2 regions of the Pseudomonas sp. P8_241 genome follow, and region 2 is predicted to be linked to the other one. Evidence: predicted binding sites of a transcription regulator. Region 2 holds the regulator's gene; the other holds the start of a gene.

Region 1 (6,513 bases), 420 kb from region 2:
GCTCCCAGATCGATGGTGCGCACGGTCTTGCCGTCCGTGTCTGTGATCTTCAGGGTGGCAGAAGCCACCGCTGACGGTACGACCACCGTGCCGCTGAAGCTCTTGGTCGTGTCGACCACTGCCTTGTCGCCAGGTGCGATGACCGAACGGCCCACCAGTGATGAAGCCTGCAAGGCCTGGGACGAGTTGTAGTTACTGGCCAGTCCACTCACGGTATCGTTGAGCGTGGTGATGCCTTCCAGGCTGCTGAATTGCGCCAGTTGTGCGACGAACTCACCGTTGTCCTGAGGCTCCAGCGGGTTCTGGTTTTTCAACTGCGTGACCAGTAACTGCAGGAATGCATCCTTGCCCAGGGCTTTGTTGCCCGAGGCACTGCCGGCCGCCGACGCAAGGCCATCGGTCGTGGTATTGGTCTTGACCGAGGAGTTGGCCAGGATGTCGTTAAGGCTCAAACCACTGGTGGAATCGGTAACACTCATCTGAGTCGCCCCTTATCACTGACCGAGGGTCAGGACCTTCTGCATCATGGTTTTAGCGGTGTTCATCATTTCGGCGTTGGTCTGGAACGAACGGCTCGCGGAAATCATGTCGGCCATTTCTTCCACCACGTTGACGTTCGGGTAATAGACGTAGCCCTTCGCATCAGCCGCCGGATGGTTCGGCTCGTAGCGCGCTTCAAGGTTGCTCTGGTCTTCGACCACGCCCAACACTTGCACGCCCTGGCCGGCGGCGTCCTGGTTCTGGAACAGCGAATCGCTGCCGCCGCTCTGGCCGCCCTGGAACATGGTGGCGAACACCGGGTGACGCGCGCGGTAAGTCTGGTCGATGCTCGACGAGACGGTCTCGGCGTTGGCGATGTTCGAAGCGACGGTGTTCAAGCGAGTGGTCTGCGCACTCATGCCGCTACCGGCAATGTTGAAAACACTGGATAGAGACATGGCTTACTCTCCGCGCAGGGCTGATACCAGCCCTTTGAATTTGCTGTTTAGCAGGGTGAAGCTGGCCTGGAAGTCGACCGCGTTTTGCGCGTAGTTCGACTGCTCCAGTTGAGCGTCCACGGTGTTCTGGTCAATCGACGGTTGCATCGGCGTGCGATACATCAGCGATTCGTCGCCATTGCCCAGGCCTTGCGCTTCGATATGACGGCTGTTGGTCATGTTCAAGGCGAAGCCGCCGCTTTTGGTTTTCTCGTTCTGCTCGGCGAGCACTTTGGAGAAGTCCAGATCCCGAGCCTTGTAATTCGGGGTATCGGCGTTGGCGATGTTGTTGGCCAGGACTTCAGCGCGCTGGGCGCGGAAGCCCAGGGCTTGTTCGTGGATACCGAGCGCTTTATCGAAGCTGATGCTCATGTCGGGAAACCTTCGGGTGACCTGATTTTTCGTACGATGGACATAGCAAGCCCCATGCCAATTCAAAAAACCCTGTAAACCGGGGCCTTGCGGGCCATGGCAACGTGGCAATGACAGAAAAGCGGCAACGGTTTTCCGCCGCCTGCCGCTTTTCTGCCGCTTGGCACCGCACTTGAGAACACCACCTCCCCTGTAGGAGCTGGCTTGCCAGCGATGGCGTCGAGTCAGCCGACTTTTAAATTGCGCACACACCGCTATCGCTGGCAAGCCAGCTCCTACAGGGATTGAGAAGCTGTGAGAAATCAGCAGGCATAAAAAAACGGGAACCCCTGAGGACTCCCGTTTTCTGACAACCCCAACGAAATCACTTCGCCTGGTAAATGATCCCCGGACTGCACTGGACCATCTGGTAGTGATCCGGCAAACCGTTCAGCGCTTCAGAGGCGCCGAGGAACAAATAACCACCCGGTTTCAACGTGCTGTGGATGCGCAGCAGGATGTCCTTCTTCACTTCAGCGGAGAAGTAGATCAACACGTTGCGGCAAAACACGATATCGAACTTGCCGAGGCCGGCGTAACTGTCCAGCAGGTTGAACGAGCGAAACTCCACGCGACTCTTGATCGGCGCCTTGATCGCCCAGCGCCCCGGCCCTTTCGGATCGAAGTAACGTTGCAGGCGCTCGGGCGACAGCCCACGACCGATGGCCAGGCTGTCGTATTCGCCGGTCTTGCAGTTGTTCAGCATGGTGCCGGACAGGTCAGTGGCAACAATCTGCACACCCATCCGCAGTTGCCCCAGGTTGACCCGCTCGAACTCGTCGATGGACATCGACAGCGAGTAGGGTTCCTGACCCGAAGAGCACGCCGCCGACCAGATGCGCAGACGTTGGCCAGGATTGGCCTTGATCGCTTCGGGCAGCACCTTGTTCTTCAGCACCTCGAACGGATAGGTGTCGCGAAACCACAGGGTTTCGTTGGTGGTCATGGCATCCACCACCTGCTCGCGCAAACCGCTGCGCGGCTGGGTCGTCATGCGCTGGACCAGTTCACCCAGGCTCTTGATGCCTTGCTGTTCCATCAGTTTGTTGAGACGGCTGGAGACCAGGTACTGCTTGTTTTCACCGAGCAAAATGCCACAGGCTTTTTCCAGGAACACCCGGAACTGTTCGAAATCCAAATTACCCGTAGACAATGATGCCGCCTCTTAAATCGTGTTGATTGCCAGGGGCACAGGCCCCTAGCTGATATCTGCTGCCTTGATCCGGTCGACTACCCGGGATGCCAGGTCATCAGGTCGGAATTTGGCCAGGAAGTCATCGGCACCGACTTTCTTGACCATCGCCTGATTGAATACCCCGGACAAGGACGTATGCAGGATGATATGAAGCTTTTGCATGCGCGGGTCGTTGCGGATTTCCGCCGTCAGGGTGTACCCGTCCATCTCCGGCATCTCGATGTCGGAAATCATCATCAGGAACTCCTCTTCCGGCTTCTTGCCCTCATCGACCAGTTTGCGCAGGTAATCCAGTGCTTGCTTGCCGTCGTTCAGCGCCACCACTTCGACGCCGACCGTTTGCAGGCAACGCGTGACCTGCTTGCGTGCCACGGACGAGTCGTCGACCGTCAGCACGCGTAATGAAAGCGCCTTGTGCTGGGTTTCGACATCGATCACCCCGGCAGAAATCGCTTCAGGCGTTGGTGCGACTTCCGCCAGCACCTTCTCGACGTCGATGATTTCGACTAACTGGTTATCGACCCGGGTCACCGCCGTCAGGTAGTGATCGCGTCCGGTGCCCTTGGGTGGCGGATGGATCTCTTCCCAGTTCATGTTGACGATGCGTTCCACCGAGCGCACCAGGAAACCCTGGGTCTTGGTGTTGTACTCCGTGATGATCACAAACGGATTGTTCTTGTCCTTCAAAGCACCGGAGCCAGTCGCCATCGCCAGATCAAGGATCGGAATGGTCGCCCCCCGGATGTTCGCCACACCGCACACGACAGGACTGGACTTGGGCATCAGCGTCAGTTTGGGACATTGCAGCACCTCCCGAACCTTGAAGACGTTGATCCCGTACAGCTGCTGACCGTCAAGACGGAACAACAACAGCTCAAGGCGATTCTGCCCCACCAGTTGCGTGCGCTGGTTCACCGAATCCATTACACCCGCCATGCCCAAACTCCCACACCAACGCCAAGTGTTGTTGCGACGCGCCTTCGTCACTAAACGGCACGGCGCTTGCTTTTTTAATCGTTATGAACACAGAACCGACATTTTTCCGACGCCTGACTACACCCCGCCGCAAATGGCTCGGTGTGCTGGCGGCTGTTTGCCTGTTCAACGCTGGCAGCCCTGCCCTTGCTGACGCGGTTACCTTGCCTGACATGCTTATCGGCGTCACTCAGGGGTTTCTTGAATTCACCGTAGAGGACTATCTGGCCACCAGTCAAACGCAAGGTCGCTACGAGATCCAGGTCAATCAGCTCGATCCACGCATGCACATGCCCATGTGCGACAAGGAATTGACAGCCACACTCGAAAGTCCAAAGCCGATCGGGCGGGTTACCGTGAAGGTTCGCTGCGAAGGCGCAGCCCCCTGGACAGTCTTCGTACCCGCTCAAGTCCGGCTGTTTCGCGACGTCGTAACCTCCGCCCGTCCCCTGCGCCGCGCAGCCATTGTCGAACCTGAAGATGTGCTCCTGCGCGAGCGCGACATCAGCCTGATCAGCCAGGGCTACCTGACCTCCCTCGACCAGGCGATCGGACAGAGACTGACCCGACCAATGGTCACCGACCAGGTCGTCACACTGGTGAACATCGAACAGGCAGAAGTCATTCGCAAGGGCGATCAAGTGGTAATCACCGCCCGCAGCGGTACGCTCAGCGTGCGCATGCCGGGCGAAGCCCTGTCCAACGGGAGTTTGAGCGAGCAGATCCGGGTGAAAAACCTCAACTCCCAGCGCGTCATCAAGGCACAGGTCACCGCGCCTGGACAGGTGGAAGTGTCTATGTAGAGAAGCTGTCCGATCACGAGAATGTGGCGCTCGCCCCGGCTGTTCCCTAGACTGTGCTCTATGCAGAGCAAGCGCTGACGCGCGCAAGGCTCATTGATAAATGGGCCTAAAGTTTTCCAGGGAATGGCCGAAAACATGGCAAGCGTCCAAATCCCCAGAGGTTTTTATCATGGTCATCGATTTCAGCCGTTTGAACAGCTCCGCGCCCCTTACGGGCAGTACACGTACCAGTGCCAGCAAAGAAAGCATCGAGGCCGGAAAATCTGCGCCACTGGAATCCGCGGCGGAGCAGGTCGGTACATCCAAAAGCGGGGAATCGGTACACCTCAGCAATGAGGCTCAGCAGTTGCAGAAGGTCACTGACAAGCTGCGCGATCAGCCTGCCGTCGACAAAGCCCGCGTGGCCGAGTTGAAAGCAGCGATTGCCGATGGCAGCTACAAAGTCGACAGCAACCGCGTAGCCAGCAAACTGCTCAACTTCGAAGCCCAGCGCTAGGCCACGGCCGGCGCCAGGCTTTTGGACGCTTAACACCCAAGGCCAGCCATGCACGACACTAATCTACTGCAACTGATCACCGACGATTTTGCTCCCCTGCAACAATTGATGGGGTTATTGCAGACCGAATCCCTTGCCCTGCACGGTCGTGACATGCCGCTGCTTGAGGGCATTCTGGCGCAGAAACAGGCACTGATCGTTTTGCTTGAACAGCATGGCCGCAAGCGCAGTGAAATTCTCGCCAGCCTCAACCTGCCGGCCAACAGAAGCGGTCTTGAGCAACTGGCCAGCCAATCGAGCATTGGCGATCAACTTCTGATGCAAAGTGACGCTCTGACCGATCTTCTGGCCCAATGCCAGGCCATCAATGCCAACAACGGGCAGTCGATCCTGACGCAGCAGGCCGCTACAGCCACCCAGCTGAAAATCCTCAACGGCGGCGATACTCCGGCGCTTTACGACGCCAGTGGTACTTTCTCCAGGCTTGCCAAGCCGCGACCGCTCAGTCAGGCTTGAGCCGGTCGGTGACCCGCTCTATCAAGACGCGCAACATACTGGCAAAATGATGGCCAGCCGTAGTCAAATTTTGTCTGGAGATTGATTAACCGTGTCCAATGCCTTAACCGCGGAAGATGCTCCGCAGCCACCCAAGGTGCTCAGCACGCCCTTGGAGATCTCCAGCAATCTGCGCCAGCTGCAAGAAAGTCATGACCCGCTGATCATCACCTTCCACGAACGCAGTCAGCGCTTCCAGAGCTATCTGGTGGACCTCGACCGCGACAGCAACATGCTTGCCCTGGACGAAATGATACCCCGTGATGGCGAACGCTTCTTGCTGGCTGGCGAACCTTACAAGGTCGAAGGTTTCCATGAAGGTGTTCGCATTGCCTGGGAAAGCAATGGTCCGTTGACCATCGATGAATCCGCTGGCGCTCGTTGCTACCGCGGCACCCTGCCCGATGAAGTGGTCTACCACCAGCGCCGCAATGCCTTTCGCGCGGCACTGAAACTGGCGCAACTGGTCAGCGTCAATCTGGACGGTGAAAAACTCAAAACGCCTATCAGCGGCAAGTTGCTGGATATTTCCGCCACCGGCTGCAAATTGCGCTTCGAAGGCGACATCACCGGCAGCCTGCAACTGGGCCAGGTTTACGACCGCTTCAATGCCGACCTGCCTTTCGGCAAGATGACCGCACCGGTCGAGCTGCGTTATCTGCACTTCGAAGAAAGAATCTCCACCACCTTCGCCGGCATCCGCTTCCACAACATGAGCGGACTGGTGCAGCGTCAGGTCGAGCGATTCGTCTACCAGCTGCAACGTGAAGCCCGTCGCTTCGACAAAGACGACTTCTGATCTGACGTTTCGCCCCCTGTAGGAGCCGGCTTGCCGGCGAAGGCGTCGCTGGGTCCTGTGTGGATGCAACAGACGCCTTTGCTGGCAAGCCAGCTCCTACAAAAAACGGGCAGCCCCTTGCGGTGACTGCCCGTTTTTTTATCCCCCCGATTCAGGGTCTGGCTTCGGTAAAGCTCTGCTCGCGCCCCGAGTCAGGGTCTTGCGGTGGTTGATCGTTTTCTGTGGGCAACTCAGGCTCGGATTCAGTCTCAGGGGTGACCGGCGACTGCATCTGTTCCTGCACCACTTGCTCATCGACACGC
Region 2 (6,513 bases):
GGATCACCACATGGCCTTCGCGCTGCTCTTCGTGAGCGGCGGAACTGACCAGCCAGCGCTTGAGGTAGAACAATGGCAAGGCCTTGTCCCGTACGATCACCACTTCCTGGCCATCGACGACGTTGGTGGTCGACAGGTCAAGGTGGAAGATCTCGTTGACGTTCACCAGCGGGAACGCAAACGCCTGGTTGCCAAGCATCACCATCAGCGTCGGCATGATCGCGAGGGTCAGTGGCACCTTGATGACGATTTTCGAGCCCTGGCCCTTGGCCGAGTAGATATTGATCGAACCGTTGAGCTGGGAAATCTTGGTTTTCACCACGTCCATGCCCACGCCGCGACCCGACACGTCGGAAATCTCGGTCTTGGTCGAGAAGCCCGGGGCGAAGATCAGGTTGTAGCACTCGGTATCGCTCAGGCGATCGGCCGCGTCCTTGTCCATCACGCCACGTTTTACCGCGATGGAACGCAGGACGTTCGGGTCCATGCCTTTGCCGTCATCGGAGATCGACAGCAGGATGTGATCGCCTTCCTGCTCGGCGGCCAGAACCACCTTGCCGCCACGTGCCTTGCCCGAGGCTTCGCGTTCTTCCGGCGACTCGATGCCGTGGTCGACCGCGTTGCGCACCAAGTGGACCAATGGGTCGGCCAGGGCTTCGACGAGGTTCTTGTCGAGGTCGGTTTCTTCGCCGACCAGCTCCAGGTTGATCTCTTTCTTGAGCTGCCGAGCCAGGTCGCGAACCAGGCGCGGGAAGCGCCCGAAGACTTTCTTGATCGGTTGCATCCGGGTCTTCATGACCGCGGTTTGCAGGTCGGCCGTCACCACATCGAGGTTCGACACCGCCTTGGACATGGCTTCATCGGCGCTGTTGGCACCCAGGCGTACCAGGCGGTTACGCACCAGCACCAACTCGCCGACCATGTTCATGATTTCGTCGAGACGCGCGGTATCGACCCGCACGGTGGTCTCGGCTTCGCTGGCCGTTTTTTCCGCCGGCGGCGCGGCGACAGCGCGGGCCGGCGCCGGTGCTGCGGCAGGCGCTTGGGCTTTCGGTTCCGGGGCCTTGGCTACAGGCGTGGGCGCGGCGGCTTTGACTGCCGGGGCCGCGACGGACGCACTCGCCCCGCTCACCACCTTCGCGGTGCCGACTTCGCTGAACTTGCCTTTGCCATGCAGCTCGTCGAGCAGCGATTCGAACTCGTGGTCGGTGATCAGATCGCTACCGGCCGCTACAGCGCTTGGCGCTGCGGGCACGGGCACCGAGGCAATCGCCGATTCCAGCGCTTCGACGGCAAAGTTACCCTTGCCGTGCAGCTGATCGAGCAGCGCTTCGAATTCTTCATCGGTAATGTCGGAGCTGTCGCCAGCGGCTTTCGGCGCTGGTGGCGCAACAGGCGCTGGCGCGATTGCGTCGACGGCGAACTGGCCTTTACCGTGCAATTGATCGAGCAGGGACTCGAACTCGGCATCGGTGATTTCATCGCTTGCCGCGGCATTGCCGGCCGAGACTGGAGCAGCCGCCGGCGCCTCGGCCTGTGCCTTGACGGCGTTCAGCGAATCCAGCAGTTGTTCGAATTCGTTGTCGGTGATGTCACCCGATTCGCTTTGAGGAGCGCCAACCACTTCGGCGACGGGGGCAGGCGCCGCCTCGTCAGCTGCCTGAGGTTCTGCCAGACGCGCCAGTGCGGCGAGCAATTGAGGTGTGGCGGCCGTGATCGGGCAGCGCTCGCGGACTTCGCTGAACATACCGTTCACCGCGTCCAGTGCTTCGAGCACCACGTCCATCAACTCCGAATCGACGCGACGCTCACCCTTGCGCAAGATGTCGAACACGTTCTCGGCGATGTGGCAGCACTCCACCAGCTCGTTGAGCTGGAGGAAGCCGGCGCCCCCTTTTACAGTGTGAAAACCGCGAAAAATTGCATTGAGCAAATCCGCATCATCCGGACGGCTTTCCAGCTCGACCAGTTGTTCGGACAGTTGCTCTAGAATCTCGCCGGCCTCAACCAGGAAATCCTGAAGGATCTCTTCATCGGCGCCGAAGCTCATGTAGGGGGGTGCTCCTAAAGGTCAAAAAACCCAAAAACCTAAAATGCTAAAACGCTAGAACCCTAGGCTGGATAACAAATCGTCCACATCGTCCTGACCGGACACAACGTCTTCTCTTTTATCGGCATGAATCTGCGGACCTTCACCCTGAGAGAGATGTTTTTGTGGATCTTTTTCTGCAAGCATCGCGGCACGGTCATGTTCGATGCCCGCAAAGCGGTCCACCTGACTGGCCATCAGCACGAGCTTGAGCAAGTTGCTTTCAACTTCGGTGACCAACTGGGTCACGCGCTTGATCACCTGCCCCGTGAGGTCCTGGTAATCCTGGGCGAGCAGGATGTCGTTAAGGTTGCTCGACACCGCACGACTATCGACACTGCTGCGCGACAGAAAACCGTCGACCCGTCGTGCCAGCTCGCGAAATTCTTCGGCCCCGACTTCGCGACGCATGAAGCGCCCCCAGTCCGTGCTCAAGGCCTGGGCTTCATCACCCAGGCTGTTGACCAGTGGCGTGGCGCTTTCGACCAGGTCCATGGTGCGATTGGCCGCGGCTTCGGTCAGCTTCACAACGTAGCCCAGACGCTCGGCGGCGTCGGTGATCTGGGACACTTCTGCGGCTTGCGGCATGTGCGGGTCAATCTGAAAATTGACGATCGCGCTATGCAGCTCGCGGGTGAGCTTGCCCACCTCCTGATACAGGCCGCGATCACGGGTCTGATTGAGCTCATGGATCAATTGCACAGCGTCGCCGAACTTGCCTTTTTCAAGGCTTGCGACCAATTCGACGGCGTGTTTTTTCAGGGTCGATTCAAAATCGCCCAATGAAGATTCGTTATTCCCCATAGCTCCCCCGTGGCGCCGTTCAACCGATGCGTTCGAAAATCTTCTCGATTTTTTCTTTCAACGCCTGGGCTGTGAAGGGTTTGACCACATAGCCGTTAACGCCGGCCTGGGCCGCTTCGATGATCTGCTCACGCTTGGCTTCAGCGGTTACCATCAACACCGGCAGGTGCTTGAGCTTTTCATCGGCACGCACGTGGCGCAGCAGATCGATGCCGGTCATGCCCGGCATGTTCCAGTCCGTTACCAGAAAGTCGATGCTTCCGCTGTTGAGCACCGGAATGGCGGTAGTGCCATCATCGGCCTCGACGGTGTTGGTGAACCCAAGGTCACGCAGCAGGTTCTTGATGATCCGCCGCATCGTTGAGAAGTCATCAACGATGAGGATTTTCATGTTCTTGTCCAATTCGACCTCCAAGCAGTCTTAAACGCGCCCAGCACCTGGACGCGCCATTTCATTCAATCCGGCAAAGCACTCAATGACTGTCTGGAGCACAACAGATCGAGACCGGTGCAGTTCAACGCCACACCAGCTCCATTCGCAGTGTCCCCACACTGCCTTCAGCGCGCTCGCCACTCCCCCAAACGCCCCCGCAAACGGGCCGCGCACTGGCTGTGTAACTGGCTGACCCGAGATTCGCTGACCCCCAGGACCTCCCCGATTTCCTTGAGATTCAACTCTTCGTCGTAGTACAGCGCCAACACCAGTCGCTCACGCTCCGGCAAATTGGCAATCGCGTCCGCCAGCGCTGCCTGGAAGCGTTCATCTTCCAGATCGCGAGACGGCTCGAGATGAGCACTCGCGCCATCCTCGTGCAGCCCCTCATGTTCGCCGTCCTGCAACAGGTCGTCGAAACTGAATAACCGGCTACCCAGGGTGTCGTTCAAAATTCCGTAATAATCATCGAGACTCAATTGGAGTTCGGCCGCAACCTCGTGATCTTTAGCGTCACGGCCGGTTTTAGCTTCAATCGAGCGAATCGCGTCGCTGACCATGCGCGTATTGCGGTGAACCGAACGGGGTGCCCAGTCTCCCTTGCGCACTTCATCGAGCATCGCGCCGCGGATTCGTATGCCCGCGTACGTCTCGAAACTGGCGCCTTTGCTGGCGTCGTATTTGGTCGAGACTTCAAGCAGACCGATCATCCCGGCCTGGATCAAGTCTTCGACCTGGACACTGGCCGGCAGACGCGCCAGCAAGTGGTAGGCAATGCGTTTGACCAGCGGCGCGTAACGCTCGATCAGCTCGTACTGCGCATCGCGGGCCGATTGCTTGTAGAGGTTGTAGCCGCTGGCGGTCATAACACCGGTCCTGCCGTTTGTTGCACGAGGCGCTCGACGAAAAACTCCAGGTGCCCACGCGGGTTGGCGGGCAGCGGCCAGGTGTCGACCTTCTGCGCGATCGCCTTGAACGCCAGCGAGCATTTGGAACGCGGGAAGGCTTCATATACGGCGCGTTGCTTCTGCACAGCCTTGCGCACGCTTTCGTCATAAGGCACGGCGCCGACGTATTGCAGCGCGACGTCGAGGAAGCGGTCGGTGACCTTGGTCAACTTGGCGAACAGGTTGCGCCCTTCCTGCGGACTCTGGGCCATGTTGGCCAGGACGCGGAAACGGTTCATGCCGTAGTCGCGGTTGAGCAACTTGATCAAGGCGTAGGCATCGGTGATGGATGTCGGCTCGTCGCAGACCACCAGCAACACTTCCTGAGCGGCGCGAACGAAGCTGACGACCGACTCACCGATACCGGCGGCGGTATCGATCACCAGCACATCGAGATTGTCGCCGATATCACTGAATGCCTGGATCAGGCCGGCGTGTTGAGCCGGGCTCAAGTGAACCATGCTCTGGGTGCCGGACGCCGCCGGAACGATGCGAATGCCACCGGGGCCCTGCAACAGAACGTCGCGCAGCTCGCAGCGGCCTTCGATCACGTCGGCCAGGGTACGTTTGGGTGTCAGGCCCAGCAGAACGTCGACGTTCGCCAGCCCCAGGTCGGCGTCCAGCAACATGACGCGCCGGCCTAGTTCCGCCAAGGCCAGCGACAAGTTCACTGACACATTAGTTTTCCCGACGCCACCTTTGCCGCCGGTCACCGCGATCACCTGTACAGGATGCATGCTGCCCATGTTATTCCATTACCTTGTCTTGCATAGACGGAGGCCACATTACTGGCTGCGCGTTCACAAACGGAACAATGCATGGCAGACCATCGATGTAGGTACAAAAACTATTCATTTTCACCTCAGCCTACCTGCTTGGTGGGGCTGTGGTAGATGTCAGCGAACATGTCAGCCATGGCTTCTTCGCTGGGTTCTTCCTGCATTTGCACGCTAACGGCGCGACTGACCAGTTGATGACGACGCGGCAGATGCAAATCATCCGGAATCCGCGGGCCATCGGTCAGATACGCGACCGGCAATTCATGGCTGATGGCTAGACTCAACACTTCGCCCAGACTTGCCGTTTCATCCAGTTTAGTCAGGATGCAGCCAGCGAGCCCGCAGCGCTTGTAACTATGATAAGCGGCGGTTAGAACCTGTTTTTGGCTAGTGGTTGCCAGGACCAGATAATTTTTTGAGCGGATGCCACGGCCAGCCAGGCTTTCAAGCTGCATGCGCAGCGCCGGGTCGCTGGCCTGAAGGCCTGCGGTATCGATCAGCACCACACGCTTGCGCATCAGAGGCTCCAGCGCCTGCACCAGGGACTGCCCCGGATCGACATGGGTTACCGGTACATTGAGGATGCGGCCAAGCGTGCGCAGCTGCTCCTGGGCGCCGATGCGAAAACTGTCCATGCTGACCAGCGCAATGTTCTGCGCGCCGTATTTGAGCACGTAGCGGGCTGCCAGCTTGGCCAGAGTGGTGGTCTTGCCCATGCCGGCCGGGCCGACCATGGCAATCACGCCACCTTCTTCCAGAGGCTCGATTTCCGGCGTCACGATCATTCGCGCCAGGTGCGCCAGCAACATGCGCCAGGCCTGACGAGGCTCCTGAATTTCAGTAATCATGGCCAGCAGATCACGCGACAACGGGCCGGACAGGCCAATGCGCTGCAGACGCCGCCACAGGTTCGCCTGGCCCGGGCTGCTGCCTTGCAGCTGATTCCACGCCAGCGAGCCGAGCTGTACTTCCATCAATTCACGCAGACTGTTGAGCTCAAACCGCATCGAGTCGAACACCCGAGCATCGATACCGGCTGCTGGAGCAGGCGCTGGTGCAGGGTGACGAGGCTCGGCCAGTGTCGGTTCAATCAACGGCTCGGCAGCGGTCAGCGGCAAGCCGGCGAACAACTGAAGGTTGGTGCTGTCGTCGCGCTCGCCTTCGCTGCGCAGGCTCAGTTCGGCCTGGGCGGTGACGATCCGCGACTGGGTCTTGCGCAGCTCATCCTCGAGCTCGAGGTTCGGCACACGCGGCGCCAGCGCCGACAACTTGTAATCCAGCGCGGCAGTCAGCTCGACGCCGCCGGCGATTCGGCGGTTGCCGATGATCGCAGCATCAGCGCCCAGCTCATCACGAACCAGCTTCATGGCCTGACGCATATCGGCGGCGAAAAAACGCTTAACTTGCATAAACCACTACCTCAGCCGTTGGGCCCTACTGTCGCAACGATGGTCACTTGCT

The links. The regulator FliA, encoded in region 2, starts transcription of late flagellar genes. The targets are predictions, from matches to a motif close to CTAAAGTTTNNNNNNNNNNNGCCGNTAA.
Region 1: the regulator FliA is predicted to act here: its motif matches at 4,468-4,495, upstream of flgM (flagellar biosynthesis anti-sigma factor FlgM).

What each region holds. Positions count from the first base shown of each region.
Region 1 is NZ_CP125377.1:1,549,018-1,555,530, reverse strand. It holds gene flgD (flagellar hook assembly protein FlgD) at 1-479, opposite strand, end outside; gene flgC (flagellar basal body rod protein FlgC) at 495-938, opposite strand; gene flgB (flagellar basal body rod protein FlgB) at 942-1,349, opposite strand; gene cheR (protein-glutamate O-methyltransferase CheR) at 1,714-2,541, opposite strand; gene QMK58_RS06945 (chemotaxis protein CheV) at 2,587-3,519, opposite strand; gene flgA (flagellar basal body P-ring formation chaperone FlgA) at 3,603-4,361, shown strand; gene flgM (flagellar biosynthesis anti-sigma factor FlgM) at 4,531-4,857, shown strand; gene QMK58_RS06930 (flagella synthesis protein FlgN) at 4,906-5,373, shown strand; gene QMK58_RS06925 (flagellar brake protein) at 5,465-6,211, shown strand; gene QMK58_RS06920 (MFS transporter) at 6,363-6,513, opposite strand, start outside.
Region 2 is NZ_CP125377.1:1,971,756-1,978,268, reverse strand. It holds gene QMK58_RS08975 (chemotaxis protein CheA) at 1-2,050, opposite strand, end outside; gene QMK58_RS08970 (protein phosphatase CheZ) at 2,105-2,893, opposite strand; gene QMK58_RS08965 (chemotaxis response regulator CheY) at 2,913-3,284, opposite strand; gene fliA (RNA polymerase sigma factor FliA) at 3,452-4,192, opposite strand; gene fleN (flagellar synthesis regulator FleN) at 4,189-5,019, opposite strand; gene flhF (flagellar biosynthesis protein FlhF) at 5,136-6,461, opposite strand; gene flhA (flagellar biosynthesis protein FlhA) at 6,473-6,513, opposite strand, start outside.